DNA from 3 places in the Halomonas sp. WWR20 genome. Region 3 is predicted to be linked to each of the others. Evidence: predicted binding sites of a transcription regulator. Region 3 holds the regulator's gene; each other region holds the start of a gene.
The links. The regulator LexA, encoded in region 3, represses DNA repair genes until DNA is damaged. The targets are predictions, from matches to a motif close to TACTGTNTANNTANACAGTA.
Positions count from the first base shown of each region.

Region 1 (9,978 bases), on a different contig from region 3:
CGATACGCTCGCCTTGAGTGGCGAACATCACCGTATGCTCACCCACGATATCGCCGGCACGCACGGTGGCGAAACCGATTTCCTTGTCGGTACGCGGCCCGCATTGCCCCTCTCGGCTGAACACGCCGTGTTCCTCGAGGCTACGCCCCAGCGACTCAGCCACCACCTCGCCCATCTTCAGCGCCGTTCCGGAAGGTGCATCGACCTTATGGCGATGATGCGCCTCGATGACCTCGATATCGTAGCCTTCGTCCCCCAGCGCCCGTGCCGCCGTTTCCAGCAGCTTGAGCGTTAGGTTGACGCCCACGCTCATGTTAGGGGCGAATACCATTGGCACCCGCTCGCGGTAATCGTCCAGCGCGGACAGCTCTTCGGCATTGAGGCCAGTCGTACCGATCACCATGGCCTTGCCATGCTCGGCACAGAATGCCAGATTGCTCAGCGTGACCTGCGGCGAAGTAAAATCGATCAGCACGTCGAAGCGATCGACAATTTCTCGCAGCGACGCGACTGCGCTCAGGCCCAGCCGCCCTTGTCCCGCCAGCTCGCCGATATCGGCGCCTACCAGCGAGCTATCCGGCTCGACGACGCCACCGGCCAGATTCGCCTGCGCATCCTGGTCGACAGCCGCCACCAAGGTGCGCCCCATACGACCAGCCACTCCCATAATGGCGATCCGGGTCATATTGCCCCCTCCAGTAGGATATCTGCGCGAGAGTATACCAGAGCCGGCCCCACATCCGGCCATGCAGCCTCACGCGCCTTGCACTAGGCTGGATAACAGCTTGTTTGCATTCGCCTTCCTGGAGACTTTATCGGGCATGCCGCGTCTACTCTTCTGCTGTCTGCTGGCCGCCCTGAGCGGCTGCACTGCGGTTCCCCGCCAGACCTCTCTGGCGTCAAACACACTGCTGGAGTCCACCTCTCATCTGCATTGGTGCGGCACGCTGGCGCTGCCCGGCAAATGGCACAACGAGACTCCGGCAGGCGGCCTGTCGGCACTGGGTTGGGACCACGACGAGTCTCTGCTCTACATGTTATCCGACCGCGGCTGGCTGCATCGCGCCCGACTCGAATTCCGCGGCGGCAAGCTGGTGGGTCTGGAGCCCCTGGAAACCTATGCCCTGCGCGGTGCCGACAATGCGCTGCTTGGCTCGCCGGACAATGACGCCGAATCGTTGCTCCTGCAGCGAGCGGACAACGGGATTCGCGGCGATACTACGCTATTGATCGGTTTCGAGCAGAACGCACGCCTCCAGCGCTTTCTTCCCGATGGCAGTCCACGCGGAAACGCCATGACGCCTCCCGGCCTGCGCGGCGCCCAATCCAACGGCGGCCTGGAGGCGCTAGGCCGGCATGGTCGCGAAGGCGTGATTGCCGGCCTCGAACATCCCCCGCAAGGCATGGCCGAAGGCACGACACGGCTATTCGCGCTGGCCAGCGGCGCCGAATGGACCTATCCCCTAGCCGATGCCTACCACAGCGGCCTTACCGCGCTGGAGATACTCGACGACGATCTGCTCGCCCTGGAGCGCGCCTATGCTCCGCCGGCCTCGCTGACCATTACGCTGCGCCGTGTCAGCCTGGGCGCCAACGGCGATCTCACCGTCAAGACGTTGGCTCGGCTGGAGACGGGTGCAGGCTGGTCGGTGGACAACTTCGAAGGGCTGACACGTTTGGCCGACAATCGCTACTTGATGGTCAGCGACGACAATTTCAGCCTGCTGCAGAAGACCCTGTTGAGCTGTTTCGAGGTTACGTCCGACGGCTGAGGGTATCCCGTCGCAGCAACAGAGCGATGGCAGTCACCACCAGCAAGCTGCCGGGCAGCCATACCCAGTCGATCCGCTGCGGATGCTGGGCGAACAGCAGCAGCATCGAGACGAACGGCACGAGATAACCATAGGCGGTTACCGCCGCCGGGGTCAGCGCGGCTGTGGCCCGCTGCTGCAGCCAGAACGTCAGGGCACTGGAAAACAGACCCAGATATACCAGCAGCAGGCCATCCAGAAGCGTCATGCGCCGCAGTGCCGCCGTCGTTTCTACCCCCATGCCCAACAGACCAATCAGTCCGCCGCCCAACAGCAGGCTCCAGAAGGTACGCTGAGCCGCGGAATTCGGCAGCCAACGGCGTGCCAACCCCCATTTGGTCAGCACCGGATAAAACGCCGAGGCCACGCAACCGGCAAAGAACACCCCTTCTCCGCGACCCAAGTGCAAGGCGGCGAGGTTACCCCCCGACTCGGCCCAGGCCAGCCCCAGCGCCCCAAGCGCACCCAACCCCAGAATCCCCAACAATCCCCAGGCGCGCTGCTCCACACGCAGCGCCAACCCCAAACAATACGCCATCAACGGCACACTGACGAAGAGCGTCGACATGCTCAACGCACTGGCCCGATGCGCGGCCCAGAACATCGCCCCAAAGAAGCCCGCCAGGCACGCTCCCATCGCGACGTACAACCCCAGCCCGCGAGCTCCCGGCCAGGCCCCAGCCTCGTGAAATGCCAAAGGCGCCAGCGCCGCCGAGGCGATGGCAAAGCGTATGGCCGTGAGCAACATTGGTGGCAGCCCCTCGCTCAGCAGCCCCACCGCCGGAAAGGAAAACCCCACCAACAGCGCCCATATCAGCATGCCGGCATGAGCCCGCCGCACGGGGGGCGGAGCATTATCTTTCCTCGAAGGTCTTCGTCCCGCCGGCAACGCCGCCTCCTGCCTACCGCGAGGCATTCAGCAACCCATGCATTCCCAACCCGGCCAGCAATCCGCCTCCCAGGCGCTGCACCAGGCGTGATGAGCCTTGCTGACCCTGCAGCCACTTGCGCAGCGGCACCGCCAGCAGTACCACGACCACGTCCGCCGAGGAGAACAGGAAGTTGGTGGCAATCCCCAGCCACAGCAATTGCCAGGCAACCGGCATGGAAGCTTCAGGCTGTACGAACTGCGGCAGGAAGGCGACGAAGAATAACGCCGTCTTGGGATTGAAGACTTCGACGATGATGCTATCGCGCAGGGCGTGGCGCGCATGACGGCTGACCGCCGATGACGCCTCCGCCTCTGCGGCCCCCAGGCCCAGACGCCAAATGCGCCAACCGGCCCACAGCAGATAGACGCCCCCGACAACCTTCATCGCTACATAAGCCGGCGGTACCGCTGCAAATAGCGCGGCCAGACCAAGCGACGCGGCCACAACGTGTGCGTAACATCCCAGGTGCACGCCAAGCACTGCCAGCCATCCCGCCCTGCGACCCCGGGCCAGTGTCTGTGCAGCGGTGTAGAGCATGGCGGGCCCAGGCAAGAATGCGAAGCCCAACGCGGCGATGACAAAAGTCCATGAATTCAAACTCGGCACTCCCTAGCAAAAGCTCCCTGAACAAAGCAGCGTACTTCACCGATTGCCGATTCACCACTGGCAGGCGCCAAATGCAAAAGCCCCGAGACCGTGTGGCCCCGAGGCTCTTCATTTTCAGGCAGGAAGCGCTTCTTACGGCTTCATATCCTCGAAGAACTTCTTTACGCCATCGAACCAGCCATCCTTCTTTGGCGAATGGCTGTTGCTTCCGCTCAGGCTGTCCTGGAGCTGACGCATCAGGTCTTTCTGATGCTCGGTCAGGTTGACCGGAGTTTCCAGCACCACCTTGCACAACAGATCGCCCGCCGGGCCGCCGCGCACCGGCTTGACGCCCTTGCCGCGCAGACGGAACAGCTTGCCGGTCTGGGTTTCGGGCGGGATCTTGAGCTTGACCCGGCCTTCCAGCGTAGGGACTTCCAGCTCGCCACCCAGGGCGGCATCGACGAAGTTGATCGGCACTTCGCAGTGCAGATGACGGCCGTCACGCTCGAATATGGCGTGCGGCTTGATTGCCACCTGAACGTAGAGATCGCCGGGAGGCCCGCCATTGATGCCGGCTTCGCCCTCGTTGTTGAGGCGAATGCGATCCCCGGTATCCACCCCGGCGGGAATCTTCACCGACAGGGTGCGTGTCTCGCGCACGCGGCCTTCGCCGTGACACTTGCGGCACGGCACCTTGATGACCTCGCCCCGCCCATGACAGCTTGGACAGGTCTGCTGTACGGCAAAGAAGCCTTGCTGCATGCGCACCTGCCCCATGCCATGACAGGTCGGGCAGGTATCCTTGCTCGAGCCGGGCTCGGCGCCATGGCCATCGCAGTGCTCGCACTCGACATGGCGCGGCACACGGATATCGACGGTAGTGCCGGTCACCGCATTTTCGAGATCGAGCTCGAGGTTATAGCGCAAATCCGAGCCACGCTGCGGCGCATTCGGGCTGCGCCGGCCACCGGCACCGCCGAAGATATCGCCGAACACATCGCCGAAAATATCGCTGAAGCCACCGGCCCCGGCCCCTGCGCCGAACCCACCGCCCGCCTGACCATCCACGCCGGCATGGCCGAACTGGTCATAGGCCGCGCGCTTTTCGTCGTCGGACAGGACTTCATAAGCTTCGGACACCTCGCGGAACTTCTCCGCTGCAGTGTCATCGCCCGGATTGCGATCCGGGTGGAATTTCTGGGCGAGACGACGATAAGATTTCTTGATCTCTTTCGAATCAGCGCCGCGCTCGACACCCAGTACTTCGTAATAGTCACGCTTGGACATGGATCGGTCCGCCTCCGTGTCTGAACCTCGGAAACAGCGACGCGGGAGTCATCTTGGCCCCCGCGCCGCCGGCTTCCGTGGTAACGTCAGACGTCCTGGTTACTGCTTCTTCTGGTCGTCGTTGACTTCTTCGTATTCTGCGTCAACCACGTCGTCTTCCTTCTTCTCGCCGGCTTCGGCCTGCCCTTCGCCCGGCTGAGCGCCATCGCTCTGCTCGGCATACATCTTCTGGGCCAGTGCGCCGGAAGCTTCGGTCAGCGCGTCGAGCTTGGCCTGGATGACCTGCTGATCGTCACCCTTCAACGCCTCCTCGAGTTCGCTGATCGCAGACTCGATCTTCTCCTTATCGCCGGCATCGGCCTTGTCGCCGGCCTCGGTCAGAGTCTTGCGCGCCGCGTGGATCATGCCGTCGGCCTGGTTACGCAGCTGGACCAGTTCCTCGAATTTCTTGTCCTCGTCAGCATGCGCTTCGGCATCGCGGACCATCTGTTCGATTTCTTCATCGGACAGACCGGAAGAGGCCTTGATGACGATCGACTGTTCCTTGCCGGTCGCCTTGTCCTTGGCGGACACATTCAGGATACCGTTGGCATCCAGATCGAAAGCGACCTCGATCTGCGGCACACCACGCGGCGCCGGCGGAATGTCGGCCAGATCGAAGCGGCCCAGCGACTTGTTCTGACCGGACTGCTTACGCTCACCCTGCAGTACGTGAATGGTCACGGCCGTCTGGTTGTCGTCCGCGGTCGAGAAGGTCTGGGTCTTCTTGGTCGGGATGGTAGTGTTCTTCTCGATCAGCGGCGTCATCACGCCACCCAAGGTCTCGATACCCAGGGTCAGCGGAGTAACGTCAAGCAGCAGCACGTCCTTGACATCGCCACCCAGCACACCGCCCTGAATGGCGGCACCGATGGCCACGGCTTCATCCGGGTTGACGTCCTTGCGCGCATCCTTGCCGAAGAATTCCGCAACCTTCTTTTGCACCATCGGCATGCGCGTCTGACCGCCGACCAGAATCACGTCGTCGATCTCGGAAGAGGACAGCCCGGCGTCGGCCATCGCAGTCTTGCACGGACCGAGGGAGCGCTGCACCAGATCCTCGACCAGCGACTCGAGCTTGGCACGGGTAATCTTGACGTTCAGGTGCTTGGGACCGGTGTTGTCCGCCGTAATATACGGCAGGTTGACTTCGGTCTGCTGGGCGCTGGACAGCTCGATCTTGGCCTTCTCGGCGGCTTCCTTGAGGCGCTGCATGGCCAGGGAATCACCGGACAGGTCGATGCCGCTGTCCTGCTTGAACTGGCTGACCAGATAGTCGATCAGCTTGAGATCGAAATCTTCACCGCCCAGGAAAGTGTCGCCGTTGGTGGCCAGTACCTCGAACTGGGTCTCGCCATCGACATCGGCCACCTCGATGATCGAGATATCGAAGGTACCACCGCCCAGGTCGTAGACGGCAATGGTCTTGTCGCCACGCGACTTGTCCATGCCGTAGGCCAGCGCGGCCGCTGTCGGCTCATTGATGATGCGCTTGACTTCAAGACCGGCGATACGTCCGGCATCCTTGGTCGCCTGACGCTGGGAGTCGTTGAAATAGGCCGGTACGGTGATGACCGCTTCTGTGACTTCCTCGCCCAGGTAGTCCTCGGCGGTTTTCTTCATCTTCTTGAGCACTTCGGCGCTGATCTGCGGCGGAGCGAGCTTCTTGCCCTTCACCTCGATCCAGGCATCGCCATTGTCGGCTTCGGCGATACCGTAGGGCACCATCTTGATGTCCTTCTGGACCACGTCATCCTTGAACTTGCGCCCGATCAGTCGCTTGACGGCGTACAGCGTATTGGTCGGGTTGGTGACCGCCTGGCGCTTGGCCGCCTGACCGACCAGCGTCTCGCCATCGTCGGTATAGGCGATAATGGAAGGTGTCGTACGGCCGCCTTCAGCGTTCTCGATTACCTTGGCACTGTCGCCATCGAGTACGGCGACACAGGAGTTGGTGGTTCCCAAATCGATGCCAATAATGCGTCCCATGAGAATACCTCGAAATCGTTGCTTGCCTGTTCATTGCGGCCTGCGCCGCCTGCTTGTCATCTATGTGGGGGCGCAGCGGATCCTTTCAAGGGCTTCCGTCGCGTCCCGCTGGGAAAGTTTCATCAACCGGGTGTGACGAAACTTTCAAGGGCGCCCCATCAACTCGCGGCTTGACTGACCACAACCATCGCCGGGCGCACCAGGCGACCATTGAGCAGATAGCCCTTCTGCATCACGTCCATCACTGTATTCGGATCCAGCTCGGGGTTGGGCACCATGGCCATCGCCTCGTGGTACTGCGGGTCGAACGGTTCGCCCTGCGGCTCCACCGGCTCGACGCCAAACTTGCCCAGCACATCGAGCTGCAGCTTGAGCGTCATGGCGACCCCTTCGCGATGCACCTCGCTGGCCTCTTCGCCCATGGCGTCCAGCGCCTTCTCCAGGCTGTCGACTACCGGCAGTAGCTCCTTGACGAACTTCTCCAGCGCGAACTTGCGCGCCTTTTCCACGTCCTGCTCGGCACGCCGGCGCACGTTCTGCGCTTCGGCCGCCGCACGAATGGCTTGATCCTTGGCGTCGGCCAGCGACTGCTCGAGCTCTTCGACGCGCGCCGCCAGCGTTTCCGCCTCGGGGTTCACCATGATGCCGTCATCGACTTCGGCCTGCTCGGCCGCTCTAAGCGTGTCCTCCAATTCGCCCTCTAGCGCCTCGTCGTCGAGCGATTGCGGCTCGTCGTCACGCGCAGGCGGGACCGCTTCTTCATCGGTGGGAGTCTGGGGATCTTTGGTCATGTGCAATCTCCTGAAATCATGAAACGGCCCACGGGCCGCGATTAGCAAAGAGTTGCCCCTTATATGGGGATGCCAATAACGATCTCAAGCCGCAAGTACAGATGTTACCCATGGGGAATTGAAGCAGGTGTCGCCCTACTGTATAAACAGCCAGAACAGAGGCGCCGACACCCACCGGCGCGAGACATGCCGGAGGTAGCCATGCTGATACAGCTTGCGATTCGCGATTTCGCCATCGTCGACGCGCTCGACCTGGACCTGCGCAGCGGTATGACGGCGATTACCGGAGAAACCGGTGCCGGTAAATCGATCCTGCTCGGCGCACTGGGATTGTGCCTGGGCGAGCGCGCCGATGCCGGGAGCGTACGCCACGGTCGCGACCGCGCCGACCTCACCGCCCGCTTCGACATCACTCGGCTGCCGAACGCCCGCGCCTGGCTGGAATCCCGCGAGCTGCCCACCGAAGACTGCCTGCTGCGGCGTACGGTATCCGCCAACGGCCGCTCCAAGGCTTGGATCAATGGTCAACCCAGCACCGTGGCCGACCTCAAGGCGCTGGGCGAGAATCTCATCGAGATCCATAGCCAGCATGCTCATCAGACACTGCTCCACGAAGACATGCACCTACGCCTGCTGGATGATTTCGCCGGACATTCCCAGGCTGTTACGGAGCTGCAGGATGGTTTCCGGCACTGGCAGGCGCTACGGCGCAAGCTCAAGCGCCTGGCCGAAGATGGCGATGAGCTGCAGGCCCGGCGGCAACTGCTGCGCTACCAGGTCGAGGAACTGGATCAGCTGGGCCTGGGCGAGGAGGAACTGAGCGGCCTCGAGCAGGAACAGGAACAACTCGCCCACGCCGAGGAATTGATCACCGAGGCTCAGTTTGCGGCGGAGTGCTGCGATAACGACGAAGGCGGAGCACTGCATCTGTTGACACAGGCGATGACCCGCCTGTCGCAACTGCCGGGTAGCGAGCATGGCGCCTTGGCCAACGCGCTGGGCATGCTCGGCGATGCTCAGATCCAGGTCGAGGAGGCGGCACGCGAGCTGCACCGCTTTGCCGAGAATACCGAGCTCGACCCCCAACGCCTGCTTGAGGTGGAATCGCGTCTCGCCGAAGTCCACCGCATCGCCCGCAAGCACCACGTCATGCCCGAGGAACTGGTCGAACTTCACCAGCGCTTGCGCGATGAACTCGTCGGACTGGAAAGCGGCGACCATGACCTGGAAGCCCTGACGGCTGAAGTCGAGGCCCTGCGTGACAATTATCGCTTGCGTGCGCGTGCGATCAGTGCCGCCCGCTGCGAAGCCGCCACTGCCTTTGGCCGGGAGGTTCAGGACCAGTTGGCGTTCCTGGCCATGGGCAAGGCGACCTTCGAAGTCGAGGTGGAAAGCCGAAACGCCCCTCAACCCAACGGCCTGGATCAGGTGCGCTTTCTCATCAGCGCCAACCCGGGGCAGCCGCCACGCCCTCTGGCCAAGGTCGCCTCGGGTGGCGAGCTGTCACGCATCAGCCTGGCCATTCAGGTGGTCGCGGCTATCCATTCGACCATTCCCACGCTGGTCTTCGATGAAGTCGATGTCGGCATTTCGGGGGCTACCGCAGAGATTGTCGGGCAAATGCTGCGCCGGCTCGGCTCTCAGGGGCAGGTCATGACCGTGACACATCTGCCGCAAGTCGCCGCCCAGGCCCATCAGCACCTGCACATCGAAAAGCAGGTGCATGACGACACAACCCTGACCCAGATGGCACTACTCGATACTTCCGGCAGGGTGCGTGAACTCGCGCGCATGCTGGGCGGCGTTCACCTCTCCGACCGCACCCTGGCCCATGCCCGCGAGATGCTGGACGCCAGTCAGCATGCACACCACTGACGGCTGAAGCCAGCGCGGGACAAACAGCTCAAGGACGCAAAAAAGCCACGGACGGAACGTCGTGGCTTTTTCTTCAAAAGTAGCGTGCTAAAAAGCAGCGTTTATCACCGATAGCGACTAGCGACGATGACCACCACCTTCCTGGCGGCGGGTCGCTGTCGAGCCCTTGGGGCGTACGTAAAGTACCAGCGCATGATCGACCAGCTCAAAACCCCGCTCTTCGGCGAGTTCACGTTGGCGACGCTCGATTTCAGCATCGTAGAACTCGACCACTTCCCCGGTCTCCAAGCACAGCATATGATCATGGTGCTCTTCCTGGGACATTTCGAATACCGCATGACCACCGTCGAAGTTGTGACGGACGACGAGACCCGCTGCCTCGAACTGCGTCAGCACGCGATAGACGGTTGCCAGGCCCACATCCTCGCCTGCATCCAAAAGCGCCTTGTAGACGTCTTCAGCGCTCATGTGCAGGTCTTCTTCGCGAGTCGCCTCCAGGATTTGCAGTATCTTGACTCGGGGCAAGGTGACCTTTAGACCTACCTTGCGTAATTCCTGGTTTCTATCGGCCATAGTTGCTCTTCGCAGTAACTTGTTGAGTCGGGTATGATCGACCAAAGCAAACGATAGTGAAAGATAGGCGCAAATGCAAAATCTGATTAAAAC
Region 1 covers NZ_JBTRHR010000002.1:45,645-55,622, forward strand. Annotated here, with positions in the region: gene dapB (4-hydroxy-tetrahydrodipicolinate reductase) at 1-685, opposite strand, end outside; gene ACW4DH_RS03515 (esterase-like activity of phytase family protein) at 786-1,772, shown strand; gene ACW4DH_RS03520 (EamA family transporter) at 1,756-2,631, opposite strand; gene ACW4DH_RS03525 (LysE family translocator) at 2,714-3,340, opposite strand; gene dnaJ (molecular chaperone DnaJ) at 3,482-4,618, opposite strand; gene dnaK (molecular chaperone DnaK) at 4,718-6,646, opposite strand; gene grpE (nucleotide exchange factor GrpE) at 6,805-7,437, opposite strand; gene recN (DNA repair protein RecN) at 7,639-9,312, shown strand; gene fur (ferric iron uptake transcriptional regulator) at 9,430-9,885, opposite strand; gene ACW4DH_RS03555 (outer membrane protein assembly factor BamE) at 9,959-9,978, shown strand, end outside.
Region 1: the regulator LexA is predicted to act here: its motif matches at 7,574-7,593, upstream of recN (DNA repair protein RecN).

Region 2 (9,978 bases), on a different contig from region 3:
CTTGCCCACCCCGAGGTCACGACGCCCAACGGGATACCGGTGCATGTGCAGTTGCTCGGCTCCGGCCCGCAGGCACTGGCGGAAAATGCCCTGCAGGCGCAAGCGCTGGGCGCCACCAGCCTGGACCTCAACTTCGGCTGCCCGGCCAAGACGGTGAACCGTCACGATGGTGGCGCTTCATTGCTGCGCGACCCGCAGCGCGTCTACCGAGCCGTGCGTGCCGTACATGACGCACTGGCGCCGCGGGACACGCCGGTCACCGCCAAGATCCGTCTGGGCTTCGAGGACCGCCGCCTGGCGCTGGCCTGTGCCGAGGCCGTCGAAGCCGCCGGAGCCAGCCAACTGGTGGTACACGCCCGGACTCGCCGGGAAGGCTATCGCCCGCCCGCCCATTGGGAATGGATCGGCCGGATCCGTTCGCGGCTGACGATCCCGGTGGTGGCCAATGGCGACATCTGGACCCTCGAGGACTACTGGAAGGCGCGCACGCTGTCCGGCTGCCGCGATGTCATGCTCGGACGTGGCATGCTCGCCGACCCGTGGCTGGCACGACGCATCCGCCACTGGCAACTGACCGGCGAGCGCCTGCCGGCGACGCCCTGGTCGGCGCGCGCCGATACGCTCATCGACTATGCCGCCCGACAGCGCCCAACGCTGCCCGATAAAATCGTGCTGGCCCTCTTGAAGCAATGGCTGGGACAGATGCGTAATCGCAACCACGAGGCGGCGCGCCACTTCATTGAACTTAAACGCCAAACCGAGCTTGAGGCGTTTCTGAGCGCCCTTCGTCGCTCCCGGCCCTGCGGGATGGCGACCTCAGCGCCACCCTGCCAGGCCGTGAGCGAGCCAGCTAACAGTTAACGCTGCGGCAGATGAGATAAGAGAGGCACAAAAAAGGCACGCATTGGCGTGCCTGAGTATCCGCGCGAGAGCCCGAAGATTCTGGCCTCTAAAAACGAGAAACCCGCCCTCTGACGAGGACGGGTTGAATTTGGCGCGCCCGGGAGGATTCGAACCTCCGACCACCTGATTCGTAGTCAGGTACTCTATCCAGCTGAGCTACGGGCGCTTATTGCAAACAGGGCTTGTACATTCGCCCTCATCATCTCGATAACGATGACATCTATCTGGAAGATGGCGCGCCCGGGAGGATTCGAACCTCCGACCACCTGATTCGTAGTCAGGTACTCTATCCAGCTGAGCTACGGGCGCGTGTCTTCACAACGTTGATGGTCAAGCCCTATCAGGGCTTAATGGCGGAGAGGGAGGGATTCGAACCCTCGATGAGGCTATAAACCCCATACTCCCTTAGCAGGGGAGCGCCTTCAGCCACTCGGCCACCTCTCCCTCATCAACACGGCGCGTATGTTACCGTTTCTGAAGCAACTTGTCTAGAGACCGCATGAACTTTTTAGCTTCGGTGGCACCGATTCCGCCTTGGTCCGCTGCACTGGAAAAGGCAAGAGCGCCACAAGTCATGCTGCCAGACCACGCCAAGACCGCATAGGGAGCGAACGAACTCAGCCTCCCGGTAACGCTTTTTACTTCAAACGAGCGAACCGCTGCCATCTTCGCTCTCGGTCTTTTCGCGCTGGATGCGCTGGTAGATCTCTTCGCGATGGACAGATACATCTTTGGGCGCGTTAACGCCAATACGGACTTGATTACCTTTTACGCCTAGCACGGTGACCGTGACATCGTCACCAATCATGAGCGTTTCACCGACTCGGCGGGTCAGGATGAGCATGGCTGATCTCCTTTCAGGGCTTCTCCTATGGGATGCGCATATCGTCACACGACAGCACGGGCACAAATTATGCGACATCCCCTACCGCGAGGCCAACGACATGCCATTCTGACATTATCGCAACCTCGTTAAAAGAAAGGCCAATCCGGCCTCTCCAGCGTTCCTTCCCCATAAGCGTAGAACGTTAGGGCACAAAGCAAGTTTTAGTCGCCTTGAATAGTGTCATTATCGAGACCGAAAGCGCTGTGCAGTGCGCGTACCGCCAACTCCATGGTCTTTTGATCAATAACGACCGAAATCTTGATTTCTGAAGTCGAAACCATGCGGATGTTGATGTTTTCCTGAGCCAGCACACGGAACATTTTCGACGCCACCCCGGCATGTGAGCGCATGCCCACCCCCACCAGCGACACCTTGGCGATATTGTCATCACCGCGCAGTTCGCCGCCTCCCAGGTCAGGAATCACTTGCTCCTTGAGGATCCTCATGGTCTGCTTGTAATCGCCCTTGGCCACCGTAAAGGTGAAATCGGTATAGTCACCGGCCGGCGCGACGTTCTGGACAATCATGTCGACTTCGATATTGGCGTCGGCGATGGGGCCCAGAATGCGCGAGGCAACGCCCGGCACGTCCGGCGTGTTGAGCAGGGTCAACTTGGCTTCGTTGGAGGTAAAGGCAATACCGGAAATCAGCGGTTCTTCCATGGAATCCTCTTCTTCATCAGCGTCAGCGACGATCAGGGTGCCCGGGCCATCCTCGAAACTGGACAGCACACGCAGGGGAACATTGTACTTGCCGGCGAACTCCACCGCGCGGATCTGCAATACCTTGGAGCCCAGGCTGGCCAGCTCGAGCATCTCTTCCACGGTGATGCTCTCGAGACGCTGCGCCTTCGAGCAGACCCGCGGGTCGGTGGTATACACGCCATCCACATCGGTGTAGATCTGGCATTCGTCGGCCTTGAGCGCCGCCGCCAGCGCAACGCCGGTGGTATCCGAGCCGCCGCGACCCAACGTGGTGATGTTGCCTTCGTCGTCGACTCCCTGGAATCCGGCCACGACCACGACCTGACCTTCGGCGAGATCCTGGCGCAGATCATCGGTCTCGATGCGCTGGATGCGGGCCTTGGTGTGTGCACTGTCGGTCTGAATGCCGACCTGCGCACCGGTATACGAGGTCGCCGGCACGCCCAGCTTCTGCAATGCCATGGCCAGCAGCGAAATCGTCACCTGCTCGCCGGTGGACACCAGCATGTCCATTTCACGCGGCGTCGGCTCGTCATTGATCTGTCCGGCCAGTTCGATGAGCCGGTTGGTTTCGCCACTCATGGCGGAAACCACAACCACGATCTGGTGACCATCGTCGCGGAATCGCTTGACCTTCTCGGCAACCGCCTTGATGCGCTCCACCGAGCCCACCGACGTGCCGCCAAACTTCTGAACGTATAGCGCCATAGGGGTATCCGTAGTTGGATGAATGTTATGTCCGTATCGCTGATGTGAAAAAGGGTCGAGGGTTGCCCTGCTCGACCCTTGAAAGAGCTTAGTGTAGCTGAGACTCGACCCATGCCGGCACGCTCTCGAGTGCTGCCGGCAAGGCCGCGGCATCGCTGCCGCCCGCCTGCGCCATGTCCGCCCGGCCCCCACCCTTGCCACCGACCTGCGCGGCCACGTGGTTGACCAGGTCGCCCGCCCTGATACGACCGGTCAGGTCCTGGGTGACACCGGCAATCAGGCTGACCTTGTCGCCCTCGCCGACGCCTAGCACCAGCACTCCGGAACCGAGTTTCTGCTTGAGCTGGTCCATCAGGCCGCGCAGCTCCTTGCCCGAGACGCCCTCGACCTGTTTGGCCAGTACCTTGATGCCCGCCACCTCGCGCGCCTCGGCAAGCATGTCGCTGCCTGCGGCACTGGCCAGCTTGGCCTTCAAGCGCTCCAGCTCCTTCTCGAGGCCGCGGTTGCGCTCCAGCAACGCCTCGACGCGCTCCTCGACCTGCTCGGGCTTGGCTTTCAGCCGCTCGCCAATGCGTGCCACCCGCGCTTCCTGGTCACGGAAATATGCCAGCGCGCTATCGCCGGTGACCGCCTCGATACGCCGTACACCTGCCGCGATGCCGGTCTCGGCAAGAATGTGAAAACAACCGATATCGCCGCTGCGGGCCACGTGGGTGCCGCCACACAACTCGATGGAGAAATCATCTGCACCAATGGTCAATACCCGGACACGATCGGCATACTTGGCCTCGAACAGCGCCTTGGCGCCTCTGGCTTTGGCTTCGTCGAGCGTCATCTGCTCGACCGTGGTCGCGGCGTTGAGCAGGATCTGCTGATTGACGATCGCCTCGACCTGCTCGAGCTGCTCCGGCGTCATGGCCTCGAAATGGCTGAAGTCGAAACGCAGGCGCTCCGCACTCACCAGCGAGCCCTTCTGCTGGACGTGTTCGCCGAGTACGCGCTTGAGTGCCTCGTGCATCAGGTGCGTGGCCGAATGGTTGCGCATGGTCGCGGCGCGCAGGCTGGCATCCACCTGCGGCGTGACGTGGCTACCGACGTCCAGAGTGCCGGAGACCAGCACCCCGTGATGCAGGTGATGTCCACCCTGCTTCTGGGTGTCGGTAACCTGGAAGCGGCCGGACTCGGCCTCGAGATAGCCGGTATCGCCCGCCTGGCCGCCGGACTCGCCATAGAAGGGCGTACGATCGAGTACCACAATGCCCCGCTGCCCTTCCTCAAGCGCGGCCAGGGCATTACCGTTTTCATCGACCATGGCGGTGATGCGCGCCGCGTCATCGAGTTGCTCGTAACCGGTGAACGTCGTCTCACCCTCCAGCTCCAGCCCGGCGGTATAATCGGCGCCGAACTGACTGGCCGCCCGGGCACGCTCACGCTGTGCCTGGAGTTCGCGTTGAAAGCCGACTTCATCGAGCGTCACGCCGCGCTCACGGCACACATCGGCGGTCAGGTCGAAGGGAAAGCCATAGGTATCGTAGAGCTTGAATACCGTCTCGCCCGACAGCACGTCACCGGTGAGTTCCGTGAGCGCCGCATCCAGCAGCCCCATGCCGTGATCCAACGTCCGGGCGAACTGCTGCTCTTCCTTGAGCAGTACCTTCTCGATCTGCTCGCGGGCGCGACGCAGTTCCGGGTAGGCCTCGCCCATCTCGGCATCCAGAGCGGCGACGAGCTTGTGGAAAAACGGCTCGCTGGCGCCCAGCTTGTGACCGTGGCGCACGGCACGCCGAACGATACGGCGCAGCACGTAGCCGCGCCCCTCGTTGGAGGGCAGGACGCCATCGACGATCAAGAAGGCGCAGGAGCGAATGTGATCGGCGATGACGCGCAACGACGGCGTGGCGATATCGTCATGACCGATAATCTCGGCAGCGGCCTTGAGCAGGTTCTCGAACAGGTCGATTTCGTAGTTGGAGTGCACGCCCTGCATGACCGCGGCAACGCGTTCCAATCCCATGCCGGTGTCGATCGACGGCTTGGGCAAGGGGTTCAGATTCCCCGCGCTGTCGCGATCGAATTGCATGAACACCAGATTCCAGATCTCGATGTAGCGATCGCCATCCTCGTCGGGGCTGCCAGGAGGCCCGCCGAAAACCTCGGGGCCGTGATCGAAGAAGATCTCGGAAGACGGCCCGCAGGGGCCGGTATCGCCCATCTGCCAGAAGTTGTCCTCGTCGAGCCTGGAGAAACGCTCGGGGTCGATGCCCACCTCATCCTTCCAGATGCGCTCGGCCTCATCGTCACTGACGTGCACGGTGACCCACAGTTTCTCCTTGGGCAGTCCCAGCGTCTCGGTCAGGAAGCGCCAGGCGAAACGGATGGCGTCGCGCTTGAAGTAATCGCCGAAACTGAAGTTACCCAGCATTTCGAAGAACGTGTGGTGGCGTGCGGTATAGCCGACGTTGTCCAGGTCATTGTGCTTGCCACCGGCACGTACGCAGCGCTGGGCTGACGTTGCGCGCACATAGGGGCGCGGGTCGCGGCCGAGGAACACGTCCTTGAACGGTACCATGCCGGCGTTGGTGAACAGCAGCGTCGGATCGTTGCCCGGCACCAGCGAGCTCGACGGTACGATGGTGTGCCCCTGCTCCTCGAAGAAGGTCAGAAAGGCCTGTCTGATGTCTGCGCTTTTCATAGAAAATCCGTGGCGGTGTTGGGGCACTGCGGGCACGCAGTTCTTCCCTGCGGCTTACGGGGCAAAACACCGAAGAAATGATGGCGGCCCTGCACCCTGAGCCGTCGCAAAGCGCATTAGTATAACGCGTTCAGCGAGGGACTAAAGAGGAGGCGCAGTGCGAAACACTCCCGAGGGAGGGCAAGAGAGGGTATCGGCATGGCCGACCCCCGTAAGGAAAAGCGAGAGAGCGGCAGCGGACTCAGGGTATCGGGATAGGCTTACTGCCAGGCATGTTCAAGTGCGTAACGGACCTGCGCGAAGTCGAAGCCGCGCCCGGCCAGAAAGCGCTCGCGGCGCGCACGTTCGCGCGGCTCGCCACCGGGGCCGGCAAACCGCTTGGCAAGGGTTTCGCACGCCAGCGAGTGCCAGTCGATCTCCCCGGACGACTGGGCGTTATCGAGTGCGTTGCGTGCCAGTTCACGCTCGATGCCGCGCTCATTGAGCTCGGCACGGATCTTCATCGGCCCCTGCCCGCGCGCCACTCGCGAGCGCACGAAGACCTCGGCGAAGCGCGCGTCGGATTGCAGGCCTTCGTCGGCCAGCGCATCCAACGCTTCGCTCAGCGTCTCGGCGTCATGCCCCTTGGCGGCCAAGCGTCGTTCCAGCTCGGCGCGAGAGTACTCGCGCCGGGCCAGCAGGCGGATGGCATCGTCACGCGGCGGCGATTCCGGTGCATTGCGATCCTTCATGGCTTACAACAGCGTGTCGTCACCCAGATCCTCGGTTTCGGCAGGCTCAGCTTCACTCTTGTCCTTGGTCTCCAGCGTAGCCAAAAGCTGCGCGCGGATCTGAGTCTCGATCTCTTCCATGATCGCCGGGTTGTCCTCGAGGAACTGCGCGGCATTGGCCTTGCCTTGGCCGATCTTGTTGCCCTGATAGCTGTACCAGGCACCCGCCTTGTCGACCAACTTGCACTGCACGCCGAGGTCGACCACTTCACCGGCATGGTAGATGCCCTTGCCGTAGAGGATCTGGAACTCGGCCTGACGGAACGGCGGCGCCACCTTGTTCTTGACCACCTTGACGCGGGTTTCGTTACCGGTGACCTCATCGCCCTGCTTGACCGACCCGGTGCGGCGGATATCCAGGCGCACACTGGCATAGAACTTCAGCGCGTTACCGCCGGTGGTGGTTTCGGGACTGCCGAACATCACGCCGATCTTCATGCGGATCTGGTTGATGAACACCACCATGCAGTTGGCATTCTTGATATTGCCGGTGATCTTGCGCAGCGCCTGAGACATCAGACGCGCCTGCAGGCCGACGTGGGAATCGCCCATCTCGCCTTCGATTTCCGCGCGTGGCGTCAGTGCCGCCACCGAATCGATGATGATCACGTCGACACCGCCGGAACGCACCAGCATGTCGCAGATTTCCAGGGCCTGCTCACCGGTATCCGGCTGCGAGACCAGCAGGTCGTCGAGGTTGACGCCCAGCTTCTCGGCGTAGCTCGGGTCCAGCGCATGTTCGGCATCGATGAAGGCACAGGTCTTGCCCTGCTTCTGCGCCTGCGCTATGACCGAAAGGGTCAGCGTGGTCTTGCCCGAGGATTCCGGCCCGAAGATCTCGACGACGCGGCCCAGCGGCAGCCCCCCGATGCCCAATGCGATATCCAGCCCCAATGAACCGGTGGATACCGAAGGCATGATGACCCGCGGCGTATCGCCAAGGCGCATTACGGTGCCCTTGCCGAACTGACGCTCGATCTGGGACAGTGCCGCATTGAGAGCTTTGGAACGGTTATCGTCCTGTGCCATGAACGTCTCCTGTGAGGACATGAAAAGAGAGACGCAGCACACCGGCCGGTCTCGATACTGCGAAAAAATACTGTATGACTAGACAGTATTATGACGAAAAAATTCCTCGCCGCCTATAGCAAAGGCCCATGTCTGAACGAGAGATTCACGCCTCTCGTATAAGCTGCTGAATTTACTGAGCCGCCCCCATCACGAGGCCTCCAGCTGCCGCACCAAGCCGGCTAGAGCCATGCGTACCGCCTGTTCACGCACCGCCTGCCGATCCCCGGCAAAACACTGGCAAAGCGTGTCCTGTGCCGAGGCGTTACCCCAAGCGAACCAGACCGTTCCCACCGGCTTGTCGGCACTGCCGCCTCCCGGCCCGGCGACGCCGCTCACCGCCACGCCCAGCGCCGCGCCGCTTTCCCGACAGGCTCCCGCTACCATGGCCGCCACCGTCTCACGACTGACCGCGCCATGCGTGGCCAGGATCGATTCGCTCACCCCCAGCAGGCGCGTCTTGGCGGCGTTGGCATAGGTCACATAGCCGGTTTCGAAATAACCCGAGCTGCCGGCAATTGCGGTAATGGCGCTGGCGACACCGCCGCCGGTACACGACTCGGCCGTGGTCACCGCCACGCCACGCGCCAGACAGGCGCGTGCGAGCCGCTGGCTGAGAATAACGGGATCGAGACTGACCAGTGCGTCGGGAATCGCAGGCATGCATGGCTCCAATAAGGCGGAAACTGTGTCGAGGCGCCGTCGGCAAAATCGTTATCCGGCATCGCCAGCCTCCTGACGATGGCCCCCTGAGCGCGTAGAATAGTGCCATTCGCAACTGTTTGCAGACCCGACAAGGATGCGCATGGCACAGGCCACCGCGACTCAGCATACGCCGATGATGGCGCAGTATCTCAAAATCAAGCGCGAGCACCCCGATGTCCTGCTCTTCTATCGCATGGGGGACTTCTATGAGCTGTTCTTTGACGACGCCAAGCGTGCTGCCCAACTGCTCGATATCACCCTGACCAGTCGTGGTCAATCGGCAGGCAAACCGATTCCCATGGCCGGCGTTCCCTATCATAGCGCCGAAGGTTACCTGGCGCGCCTGGTCAAGACCGGTGAATCGGTAGCCATCTGCGAACAGATCGGCGACCCGGCCACGGCCAAGGGCCCCGTCGAGCGTCAGGTAGTGCGTATCGTCACGCCTGGAACGCTGCATGACGAGGCCCTGCTCGACGCACGCCGCGACAATCTGCTGGTCGCGCTGCACGCCCAGGGCGAGCACTGGGGACTGGCTTGGCTGGAGCTCTCCAGCGGCCACTTCAGTGTGCTCGAAGTCGAAAGCGATGCCGACATGCTGGCCGAGATCCATCGTCTGGCCCCGGCGGAATTGCTCGCCGCGGAGAGTCTCGACCTGCCCGCGCCTCTGGCCGAGCGGGCGGGACTCAAGCGTCAGAGCGACTGGCTGTTCGACTGCGAAACCGCCGAGCGCCTGTTGTGCGATCAGTTCGGCGTCGCCGATCTTCGCGGCTTTGGCTGCGCGCACCTCACCCGCGCCATCACCGCGGCCGGCGTGCTGCTGGATTACGTCCGCGACACCCAGCGCTCCCAGCTTCCCCACGTCACGGTACTGACCGTGGAAGCGCGTGACGAGTCGGTGGTCATCGACGCCGCCAGCCGGCGCAATCTCGAGATCGATATCAACCTCGGCGGTGGCAGTGAAAACACCCTGGCCAGTGTCCTCGACACTACCGCCACCGCGATGGGCTCGCGCCTGCTCAAGCGCTGGTTGAACCGGCCGTTGCGCGACAGGACGCAGGTGAACGCCCGCCAGGCCGCCGTACAGCTGTTGATCGACAGCGATCACTACCTGACGATCCGCGACGACCTCAAGCAGATCGGTGATATCGAGCGCATTCTGGCACGCGTCGCCCTACGCAGCGCCCGGCCGCGGGATCTCGCCCGCCTGCGCGACGCGCTGGTCGCCCTGCCCGGCCTGCAGCAGAACCTGGCGGGCCTGGAGGAGGGTTCCGTTCTCGATGAGCTGCGTCGGCATATTCGCCCCTATCCCGAGCTGGCCGATACGCTGGTACGCGCCCTGTTCGAGAGCCCGCCGGTAGTGATTCGCGAAGGCGGCGTGATCGCCGACGGTTTCGATGCCGAGCTCGACGAATACCGCGGCCTGGCAGAGCATGCCGGAGACTATCTGGTCGAGCTCGAAAGTCGCGAACGCGCCCGGACCGGCCTCGCCGGACTCAAGGTCGGCTTCAATCGGGTACACGGCTATTTCATCGAGATTCCCCG
Region 2 covers NZ_JBTRHR010000007.1:46,596-56,573, forward strand. Annotated here, with positions in the region: gene ACW4DH_RS13770 (tRNA dihydrouridine synthase) at 1-861, shown strand, start outside; tRNA gene ACW4DH_RS13775 (tRNA-Arg) at 993-1,069, opposite strand; tRNA gene ACW4DH_RS13780 (tRNA-Arg) at 1,136-1,212, opposite strand; tRNA gene ACW4DH_RS13785 (tRNA-Ser) at 1,255-1,347, opposite strand; gene csrA (carbon storage regulator CsrA) at 1,547-1,747, opposite strand; gene ACW4DH_RS13795 (aspartate kinase) at 1,951-3,201, opposite strand; gene alaS (alanine--tRNA ligase) at 3,290-5,893, opposite strand; gene ACW4DH_RS13805 (regulatory protein RecX) at 6,154-6,624, opposite strand; gene recA (recombinase RecA) at 6,628-7,692, opposite strand; gene ACW4DH_RS13815 (CinA family protein) at 7,882-8,394, opposite strand; gene mutS (DNA mismatch repair protein MutS) at 8,537-9,978, shown strand, end outside.
Region 2: the regulator LexA is predicted to act here: its motif matches at 7,761-7,780, upstream of recA (recombinase RecA).

Region 3 (9,978 bases):
TGAAGCTCGAAGTGGGGGTGGCTGCCCTGGGCGAGCCGCGATAGTGCGGCGCGCGGCTCCCCCTGACTACCCGTGGCAATGACCAGTATCTCCTCGGGGGGGAGATAACCGAGATCGCTTACCGGCACCAGAGGGGGGAAATCCTCTAGGTAACCCAGGCTACGAGCCACCCGGACCATGCGCTCCATGGAGCGCCCCATCAGGCTGACGCGGCGCCCGCTGCGTTGTGCGGCGCGGCCCAGCGCGAGAACCCGGGCGAGGTTGCTGGCGAAGCAGCTGACGACGACACGTCCCGAGCATTGCGGCAGGGTTTCCTCAAGGGCACGGGCAACGTCGCCTTCGCTGCGCGAGTGGCCCGGATCAAGCGCATTGGTGGAATCGCCGATCAACAGGTCCACTGGCGCCAGGGAGCGAAACAGTTCCGCATCGATCGGTTGGCCGATCAAGGGGTCGGGATCGAGCTTCCAGTCGCCGGTGTGCAACACCCGGTGATGGGGCGTCAGCATAAGCAGCGCACAGCTCTCCGGGATCGAGTGAGGCAGGGGGAGAAAGCGCAGCGAGAAAGCGCCGACTTCCACGGCGTCGCCGGGCTCAATGATCTCGATGGCATGGGACGCCAGGTGATGCTCGGCAAACTTGGCCCGCAGTAAACCTGCCGCCAGCGGAGTCGCGTAAATGGGACAATTCCAGTGTGGCCATAGCCAGGCCACGGCACCGAGATGGTCTTCATGACCGTGGGTGAGCACCAGCGCGCTGGGGGTAATGCCAAGGCCTGGCAGTTCGTCAATATTGGGCACCTGCAGCGGCGTATCCGTGAGGTCCTGGCGAATCATCATGCCGCAATCAACGACGATCCACTGATCGCCGTATCCATACAGACTGAGATTCATGCCGATCTCGCCACAGCCACCCAACGGGAGAAAATGCAGAGGTGGACGAGGACGTATACGGACTTGCACGCGGGGTTGCAGCATTACTGACCTGAGGCTGGAGTAAGGCTTCCACTATACGGGATGAGGCCGTGCCCTCACAACGCAGGCCGTCGCGTGTCACGCCAGGCGCTATCTCGGAGCTGACGCAAAGGGTAGCAATCGCTACAATCATGCCCCCTTCGGCGGTACTTTTCGCTCGCCACATGCCTGCCGGTTGCTCTGGTGTCGTGTGCGCGTCCTGATCGATGCCGCCGCGTGATGATCTCACTCCCTTTTATGGCGGTTTTGCATGTCTCATTCATATCGTTTGGTCGTTTCCTGCCCTGACCGGGTAGGTATTGTATCCCGGGTTTCAAGCTTCATCGCCAGTCATGGCGGTTGGATCACCGAGGCCAACCAGCACTCCGACCTGGCGACCGGACGTTTTTTCATGCGCTACGAGATCCAGGCCGCTTCCCTACGGCTGGATGCGGCAGGCGCGCGTGAGGCCTTTGCGCCCATCGCCGCGGAGTTCGAAATGGACTGGGCGTTGACCGATACCGCGCGTCGCAAGCGTATGGTGCTGTTGGTCTCGAAAGCCTCGCACTGCCTGGTGGACCTTCTCTATCGCTGGACCGCCGGAGAACTCGACGGCGACATCGTCGGCGTCATTTCCAACCATGACGATATGCGCTCCCTCGTGGAGTGGCATGGCGTACCCTATCACCATGTTCCGGTCAACGCCGACGACAAGCAGGCAGCCTTTGCCGATGTCGAGAGCCTGATCGATGCGCTTGAGGCAGACACGATCGTCCTGGCGCGGTACATGCAGATTCTGCCGCCAACGCTATGCCAGCGTTATGCCGGGAAAGTCATCAACATCCACCATAGCTTCCTGCCGTCATTTGCTGGCGCCAAGCCCTACCATCAAGCCTACGAGCGGGGCGTGAAACTCATCGGCGCTACCTGCCACTACGTGACCGAGGAACTCGATGCGGGGCCGATCATCGAACAGGACATCCATCGGGTTTCGCACTGCCATACGGCGGAGGATCTGGTGCGCTTCGGCCGCGATGTCGAAAAGACGGTACTGGCACGGGGCCTGCATTGGCATTTGCAGGACCGGGTCCTGATCCACGGCAACAAAACGGTGGTTTTTGCTTGAGTGCCATGATGCTCAGGTGGTTACGTAACGTGAGTGCGCCAGCAGGTAGCTGGATATAGGTGGCTTTGCGGCGTGCGTTAACCACAGTGGTATGGCAGCGAGGTAATGCATGTCTTTTTCGGCTACCGTGCTGGCGCCATGGAGCTTGGCGCTGGCGGCTCTGCTGGCCGTCGCGTCTCTGATGCTGGCGGGTTGGCAGGCACCGTGGCGCACCTTGGTACAACAGCGGGGACTGCAGCATCGGCTGTTGGGCGCCACGGTTTGCGCCTTGCTGCTCTGGCAGTTACGTGCCCAGGCGGTGGATTGGCTGACCCTGCACTTAATGCTTTCCACACTGCTGACCTTGGTCTTCGGCGCGCCTCTGGCATTACTCTCGCTTGCAGCCATCAACGTCGGCATGGTGCTGGTGGGGAAGGTCGAATGGTCGTTGCTGGGGGTCAACTATGTGGTCACCGCAGTGATACCGGTATTGATCGCACATGGTATATGGCGCGGTGTCGATCGCTTCCTGCCGAACAATTATTTCATCTACATTTTCCTTTGCGGTTTTTTCGGCGCCGCGCTCTCCTTACTGGGTACCGGGATTGGCGTCATAGTCTTTGCATGGCTTGGCAGCCATGATCCGACAGTGCATAGCCAAGTGCGAGAATATGCACTGTTCCTGCCCATGCTGCTGCCTTCCGAGGCGTTTATCAGCGGCATGTTGCTCAGCATCATGGCCGCCTATCATCCGGATTGGGTCCGTACTTTCGATGCCCATCGCTATCTCGATACCAAGTGATCCCTCGGCCTGATTTCGGCCAGTTCAGTCGAATAGACCCAACTGTCGCGTAGCGTCTTCCTGCACCAGCCTGACACCGACCCCGAGCAGTCGCACGGGACGTGCACCGCGCTGCCAGGCATTCTCCAGCAACGTCCAATATCTCTCGGGCTCGGGGAGAGCTCCGCTGCTTTCCAGCGTAGTGCTACTGAAGTTATCGAAACGGATCTTGACGAACAGCTTGTGAATGGCCGGATTGCCGTGACGTTGCAGGCGCGCGTTCAGTCGCTCGATGAGAGACGATAAGGCGTCTCGACAGGCATTCAGGTCGGGAAGGTCCTGGTGGAAGGTGGTTTCCGCGCTGACCGATTTGCGTTCACGCTCCACCTTGACGGGACGATCATCGACTCCTCGCGCCAGGTCGAAAAGCCGATAGCCGAACTTGCCAAAACGCTCCGTCAGTGCCGCCAGAGATCGGTGGCGCAGGTCCGTACAGGTGCGTATCCCCATGCCTTCGAGTTTCGCCGCCGTCGCAGGACCGACACCATGCAGTCGTTTGACTTCGAGCCGGCTGACGAAATCCTCCATGGCATCGGGTGTAATCACGAACAGCCCGTCGGGTTTTTCCCAATCGCTGGCGATCTTGGCAAGAAACTTGTTGGGGGCGACACCGACGGAAACGGTAATACCGGTGCGCGAGAGAACCTCCTGTTTCAGCCAACGGGCCATCCAGGTCCCGCTGCCATGCCAGCCGGTGACTTCGGAAACGTCGAGATAGGCTTCATCCAGCGAAAGCGGTTCGACCCAGGGCGTAAGCTGATGAAAAATACTCTGGATCTGAGCCGATACCTGGCGATATTTATCGAAGTCTGGTGGCAGGAGGGTCAACTCGGGGCATAGCCGCAGTGCCCTTGCCGTGGGCATCGCAGAATGAATGCCGAACGCACGGGCAGGGTAGTTGCAGGTCGCCACTACACCGCGTTGCGCGGGGCTGGCCCCGATAGCCAGAGGAACCCCGCTCAGGTGCGGAGCGTCACGCATTTCCACTGCCGCATAAAAGCAGTCGCAGTCGGCATGGAGAATCTTGCGCATCGTGCCAAGGTCAGTGCAGACCGCTACCGTCGCCGCCGCGGATCACACCGACCCCTAGACCTTCGATTTCCAGAGGCTGATGACGCAGATCGACTTCGATCGGGGCGAAATCGGAGTTCTCCGCCAGCAGCCAGACCTGGTGTCCCTCGCGCTTGAAGCGTTTTACCGTCACCTCGTCCTCGAGTCGTGCCACCACGATCTGGCCATTCTGCACACGCTGAGTGCGGTGCACGGCAAGCAGGTCGCCGTCGAAAATGCCGATATCCTTCATCGACAGTCCGCGCACCCGCAAGAGGTAGTCGGCACGCGGCGTGAAATAATCGGGCGGCAACGGGCAGTGACGGTCGATGTGAGCGGCAGCGAGAATCGGGCTCCCGGCGGCTACCTCACCGATAATGGGAAGTCCCTGATCATTGGTGGGGGCGGATGTGTCGAGCTCCGTGGCCGCTAGGCGAATACCCCGCGAAGTGCCGGGAATCATGCGAATCACGCCCTTGCGGTCGAGCGCCCGCAGATGTTCTTCCGCGGCGTTGGGAGAGCGGAATCCCAAGGCTCGCGCAATTTCAGCCCGCGTCGGAGGATAGCCGAATTCGTTTATCGTTTTGACGATGAAATCGTAGACGTTCTGCTGGCGAGGCGTGAGCGGGCGGGACATGCAACCTCCGCGGAGTTGTGTTGGGCTGGAAGTGTTCGGCTGTACAGTATGTGATTGTATCCAGTATTTCGGTGTCTGCAACTTCTTCCGTCAAAGCGGTCGTGCCGGCAGGCATGGAACGTTTAATCGTTGCCATTGTGAGTCAAAAGTTGTGCGCGTAGAATCATAGCGTTTAAAACAACTGTTTATGGCCGGAGCGAGGCATTCCCATGGCCCAAACTGATACCGTGACACGCATTCTGGATACCGCTGAAGTGCTGTTCGCCGAGCGCGGGTTTGCCGAAACTTCACTGCGCAATATCACTAGCAAGGCCAAGGTGAACCTGGCGGCGGTAAATTATCATTTCGGTTCCAAGAAGTCCCTGATCCAGGCGGTTTTCGCCCGCTATCTCGATCCCTTTACCCAACGTTTCCACGCCGCGCTGGATACTCTCGAGAGCCGCTACCCGGATGTGATTCCCTTGGAGGTCCTGCTGGAAACCATGGCACGTACCGTGCTTGAAGTGCCCGCCGAGCGTAACAGTCTGAAAACCTTCATGCGCCTGCTGGGGCTCGCCTATACTCAGGCACAAGGTCATCTGCGTCGTTACATCCAGGAGCACTACGGCAGTGTCTTCGCACGCTTTGCAGCGCTGGTACGTCGGGCGACGCCGGATCTGCCGGATGCCGAGCGCTTCTGGCGGCTTCATTTCATGCTGGGGTCGGTAATCTTCACGCTTTCCGGCCTGGATGCCTTACGCGATATCGCCGAGAAAGATTTCGGCGAGCATGTAAGCGTGCGGGAACTGATCCGCCGTCTGCGCCCGGTAGTGGTCGCGGGAATGACCGCACCCTTGCCGGATGCCGAAATCAAGCAGGTAAGCTAAGCGATGCGTACACCATGTCTGCAGCATTTGCCTCCCGAGCGGGGCGTGTGGCTGGAAATCGATGTCACGCATCAGCGGCTCAGCCTATGGCGGGGACGTGAAGTGTGCGCAGAGTATGCGGTGTCGACGGGTGCCGCAGGCGTGGGACAACGCGAAGGCAGCGGACAGACTCCGCTAGGCTGGCATTATGTCCGCGCGGCAATCGGGGCAGGCCAGCCCGTGGATAGTGTATTTCGCGGACGTCGCCCCACGGGAGAGATCTACACGACCGCTCTGGCGCAGGAGTATCCCCATCGGGACTGGATCCTGACGCGAATCCTGTGGCTGTGCGGTCTGGAGCGCGGTATGAATCGTGGGGGCGAGAATGACAGCCAGCGCCGCTACATTTACCTGCATGGCACTCCCCCCGACGAACCGATGGGGGTTGCTGCGTCCCATGGCTGTATCCGTCTGCGTAACGCGGCATTAATGGACGTCTTTGAACGGGCCGTGCCGGGAACCCCTGTCTGGTTGCATCTATAGTGCATTGTGATGGCTCGGCCGGGTCGATTAGAATCCCTTTTCATTTTCCAGGAACGTGACGATGACCCAACCTCTCGGCCCGGTGATGCTGGATCTGGAAGGCACCACCCTGACGCAGGACGAACGGCACTTGCTAGCGCGTCCCGAAGTCGGCGGCGTCATCCTGTTTGCACGCAACACGCAAAGCGCAGAACAGGTGCAGGAGTTGAGCCGTGCGGTACGCGAAATTCGCCCCGATATCCTGTTGGCAATCGACCAGGAAGGCGGTCGGGTGCAACGCCTGCGCGAGGGTGTGACCCGCCTGCCGCCAGCAGCTCGTTTCGGGGGACTGCACCGGGAATCGCCGGAAGAGGCGCTTGCCCTGGCTCAGGATGCAGGATGGCTGCTTGGCATGGAAATGGCCGCATGTGGGCTCGATCTGTCATTCGCGCCGGTGCTCGACATCGACGACAATGCCTCGCCCGCTATCGGTAATCGCAGCTTTGCCTCCGATCCTCAGGCGGTAAGCGCGCTGGCGGGCGCCTTCATCGAAGGTCTGCACGAAGCCGGCATGGTGGCGGTGGGAAAGCATTTCCCCGGCCATGGCGGGGTGAATGTCGACTCTCATCTGGCGCTGCCGGAAGATCCGCGTTCGCTTGACGAACTGCGTGCTCGCGACCTGGTGCCGTTTGCCGCCCTGGCGTCGCGCCTGGACGGCATAATGCCCGCCCATGTGGTGTTTTCGGCCTTCGACCGGCGTCCCGCCGGTTTCTCGCCGAGCTGGCTTGGGATGCTGCGCGAGGAGCTGGCCTTCAAGGGGGTGATCTTTTCCGACGACTTGTCGATGGCCGGCGCGCATGTTGCCGGCAGCCCCGCCGAGCGTGCCCTGGCCGCGTTGGCGGCGGGGTGCGACATGGTCCTGGTATGTAATGACCGCCAGGCCGCGGTAGAAGTGCTTGAGGCGTGCGAAGGAAGACCTTCCCGGCGGCTGGGTAAGCTGCGCTATGCCCGCGCCCGGCCGGGGCTGGAGACGCTGACGGCCCTGACGCGCTGGCGCCGTACGCATGCACGCCTGCAGGCCATGTCCGAAGAATCGCCTGAATAACGCGACGGCCCGGGCGCAATAGGGAGAGTCCCTATGATCTCTCTGGGATCCTCATGCCGACGTTGCGCAACGCGGGACAAGGCGCTAGGGTGCCGCAGGCGCAGCGGGCCTGTCATTGACCGTACCGCTTTCATCATCTTGGAGGCTCAGCGCCTGCCTGGGCGCTGAGCCTCCAGCCCAGCCGTGAAAATCAAGAGTCCGATGCCTAAACAAGCTTCTGCCGTTTGCCATGAATCGCTGGCCACCATGCGGGATGTCATGGCCCATGCCGATTGTCTGATCACCCAAGAGGAAGTGGAAGTTGCCCTGGATCGGATGGCGCAGTCCATTACCGCCAATCTGGGTGACAAGCTGCCGGTCTTTTATTGCGTCATGAACGGTGGCCTGATTACCACCGGCCATCTGTTGACGCGCCTGGGATTCCCGCTCGAAGTCGATTACCTGCACGCCACGCGTTATCGTGGCGGGCTACGCGGCGGCGAGTTGTTCTGGCGGGTATCGCCGGAAGTTCCCATGGCCAACCGGCATGTGGTCATCGTCGACGATATTCTCGACGAGGGTTCGACACTGGCGGCGATCCTCGAGTATTGCCGCGACGCCGGTGCGGCGAGTATTTCGACGGCGGTGCTGGTCGACAAGAACCATGATCGCAAGGCGGTTCCCGGCCTCAAGGCCGATTATTGCAGCCTGAAAGTCGCGGATCGCTACGTTTTCGGTTTCGGTATGGATTACAAGGGATACTGGCGCAATGCCCCGGGCATCTTTGCTCCGAAGGGGCTCTGAGGCGGGAGAGAACCATGCTGGCGATCATCGGCGGTGCGGGCCTGACCGAGATGCAGGGGCTGGAGGTCATCAAGCGGCATACCTCGGAAACACCGCTTGGCGCGGCCTCATCGGGCGTGATACATGGTGCGATGGGTGAAAGGGAGCTCCTGTTCCTGGCGCGCCACGGTCATCCTCATAAGCTGCCGCCGCACCGGGTCAATTACCGCGCCAATATCTGGGCACTGAAAAAAGCCGGGGCGACATGCATCGTCGGGATCAATGCGGCGGGCGGTATCGACCCGGCGTTGGGCCCCGGCACCCTGGTACTTCCCGATCAGCTGATCGACTATACGGTGGGGCGCGAATCGACCTATTTCGACGGACGCTACAAGCCGCTCAAATATGTCGATTTTTCCTGGCCCTACACGGTGTCGCTGCGCGAGGCGGTGCGTGATGCCGCGAGGCGGGCTGCGGAGCCCTTGCACGACGGGGGCGTATATGGCTGCACCCAGGGGCCGCGTCTGGAAACCGTGGCCGAAATCGCCCGTATGGCGCGCGATGGCTGCACACTGGTGGGAATGACGGGCATGCCCGAGGCGGTGTTGGCGCGTGAGCTGGATATTGCCTACGCCTGCCTGGCGCTAGTGGTCAACCCAGCGGCGGGTGTCGTCGAGCGCGAGATCTCCATGGTCGAGATCGAGGCGGCCCAGGCGGGGGGAGCCGAGCGTATCAGGCGTATCGTCAGCGCCATGCTTGAGGGGTAATACACTCATCCCCGCGTGTCGATCCCCACCGATCGTTCGGTGGGGATCGACACGCGGGGTAACGCGGCGGTTATTGTCCCCCGAGTTCATGAATTGCAACTTCGCGCATCTTGTATTTCTGGATCTTGCCGGTCACGGTCATGGGAAAGGTCTCGACGAACTTGACGTAACGTGGGATCTTGTAATGAGCGATTCTGTCGCGACAGAATTCACGCAGTTGCTCTTCGTCCAGACATTGGCCCGCGACAAGCTTGACCCAGGCCATCACTTCTTCGCCGTATTTCTCGTCGGGCACCCCGATGACCTGTACGTCGGATACTGCGGGATGAGTGTACAAAAAGTCCTCTACTTCACGGGGATAGATATTCTCTCCGCCGCGAATGATCATGTCCTTGATCCGCCCGGTAATAGCGACATAGCCCTCTGCATCCATTTCCGCGAGATCGCCAGTGTGCATCCAGCCGGCGTCGTCGATGGCCTTGGCCGTTGCCTGCGGATTCTCCCAGTACCCCAGCATGACACTGTAGCCGCGCGTGCACAGCTCGCCTTTCGCGCCTCGGGCGACCACCGCGCCGGTCACGGGGTCGACCAGCTTGACTTCGAGATGGGGATGAATGGTGCCCACGGTGGTGACCCGTTTTTCCAGCGGTGCGTCGGTCTGTGTCTGTAGGCTCACCGGACTGGTTTCCGTCATGCCGTAGCAGATGCTCACCTCTTGCATGTGCATCTTGTCGATGACCTGGCGCATGACTTCGATGGGACAGATGGAGCCGGCCATGATGCCGGTCCGCAGGCTGGAAAGATCGAAATGTGAAAATCGCGGATGTTCCAGTTCGGCGATGAACATGGTCGGCACTCCGTAGAGCGCCGTGGCCCTTTCTTCGGCTACCGCAGTCAGCGTGGCCAACGGGTCGAAACCGGCGTCAGGGTAGATCATCGCTGCGCCATGGGTCATGCAGCCCAGGTTACCCATTACCATGCCGAAACAGTGATACAGCGGTACGGGAATGACCATGCGGTCTTCGCAGGTCAGGCCGATGCGCTCACCGACGAAGAAGCCGTTGTTGAGAATGTTGTGATGCGAGAGGGTGGCCCCTTTGGGCGCACCGGTGGTGCCCGAGGTGTACTGGATATTGATGGGGTCGTCGAACTGCAGGCTGGCCTGTAGTTCGGCAAGATATGAGGCGCTCACTGCGTCGGAATGGGACTGCAGCGACTCCCACGTCCACATGCCGGGACGTGCCATGGCGGGATCGAGACAGATCAAGCGCTTGAGATGGGGAAGATGCGCGCTGGCAAATTCACGAGGCGAGCCGGCGTCGATTTCCGGCGCCAGCTCGGCAAGCATGGCGACGTAATCGGCCTGTTTGAAACCGCCTTGCAGTACCAGCGTT
Region 3 covers NZ_JBTRHR010000001.1:200,540-210,517, reverse strand. Annotated here, with positions in the region: gene ACW4DH_RS00900 (ribonuclease J) at 1-890, opposite strand, end outside; gene purU (formyltetrahydrofolate deformylase) at 1,222-2,076, shown strand; gene ACW4DH_RS00890 (energy-coupling factor ABC transporter permease) at 2,186-2,857, shown strand; gene dinB (DNA polymerase IV) at 2,882-3,928, opposite strand; gene lexA (transcriptional repressor LexA) at 3,939-4,583, opposite strand; gene ACW4DH_RS00875 (TetR/AcrR family transcriptional regulator) at 4,793-5,449, shown strand; gene ACW4DH_RS00870 (L,D-transpeptidase family protein) at 5,453-5,971, shown strand; gene nagZ (beta-N-acetylhexosaminidase) at 6,033-7,055, shown strand; gene ACW4DH_RS00860 (hypoxanthine-guanine phosphoribosyltransferase) at 7,257-7,838, shown strand; gene ACW4DH_RS00855 (S-methyl-5'-thioinosine phosphorylase) at 7,853-8,584, shown strand; gene ACW4DH_RS00850 (AMP-binding protein) at 8,655-9,978, opposite strand, start outside.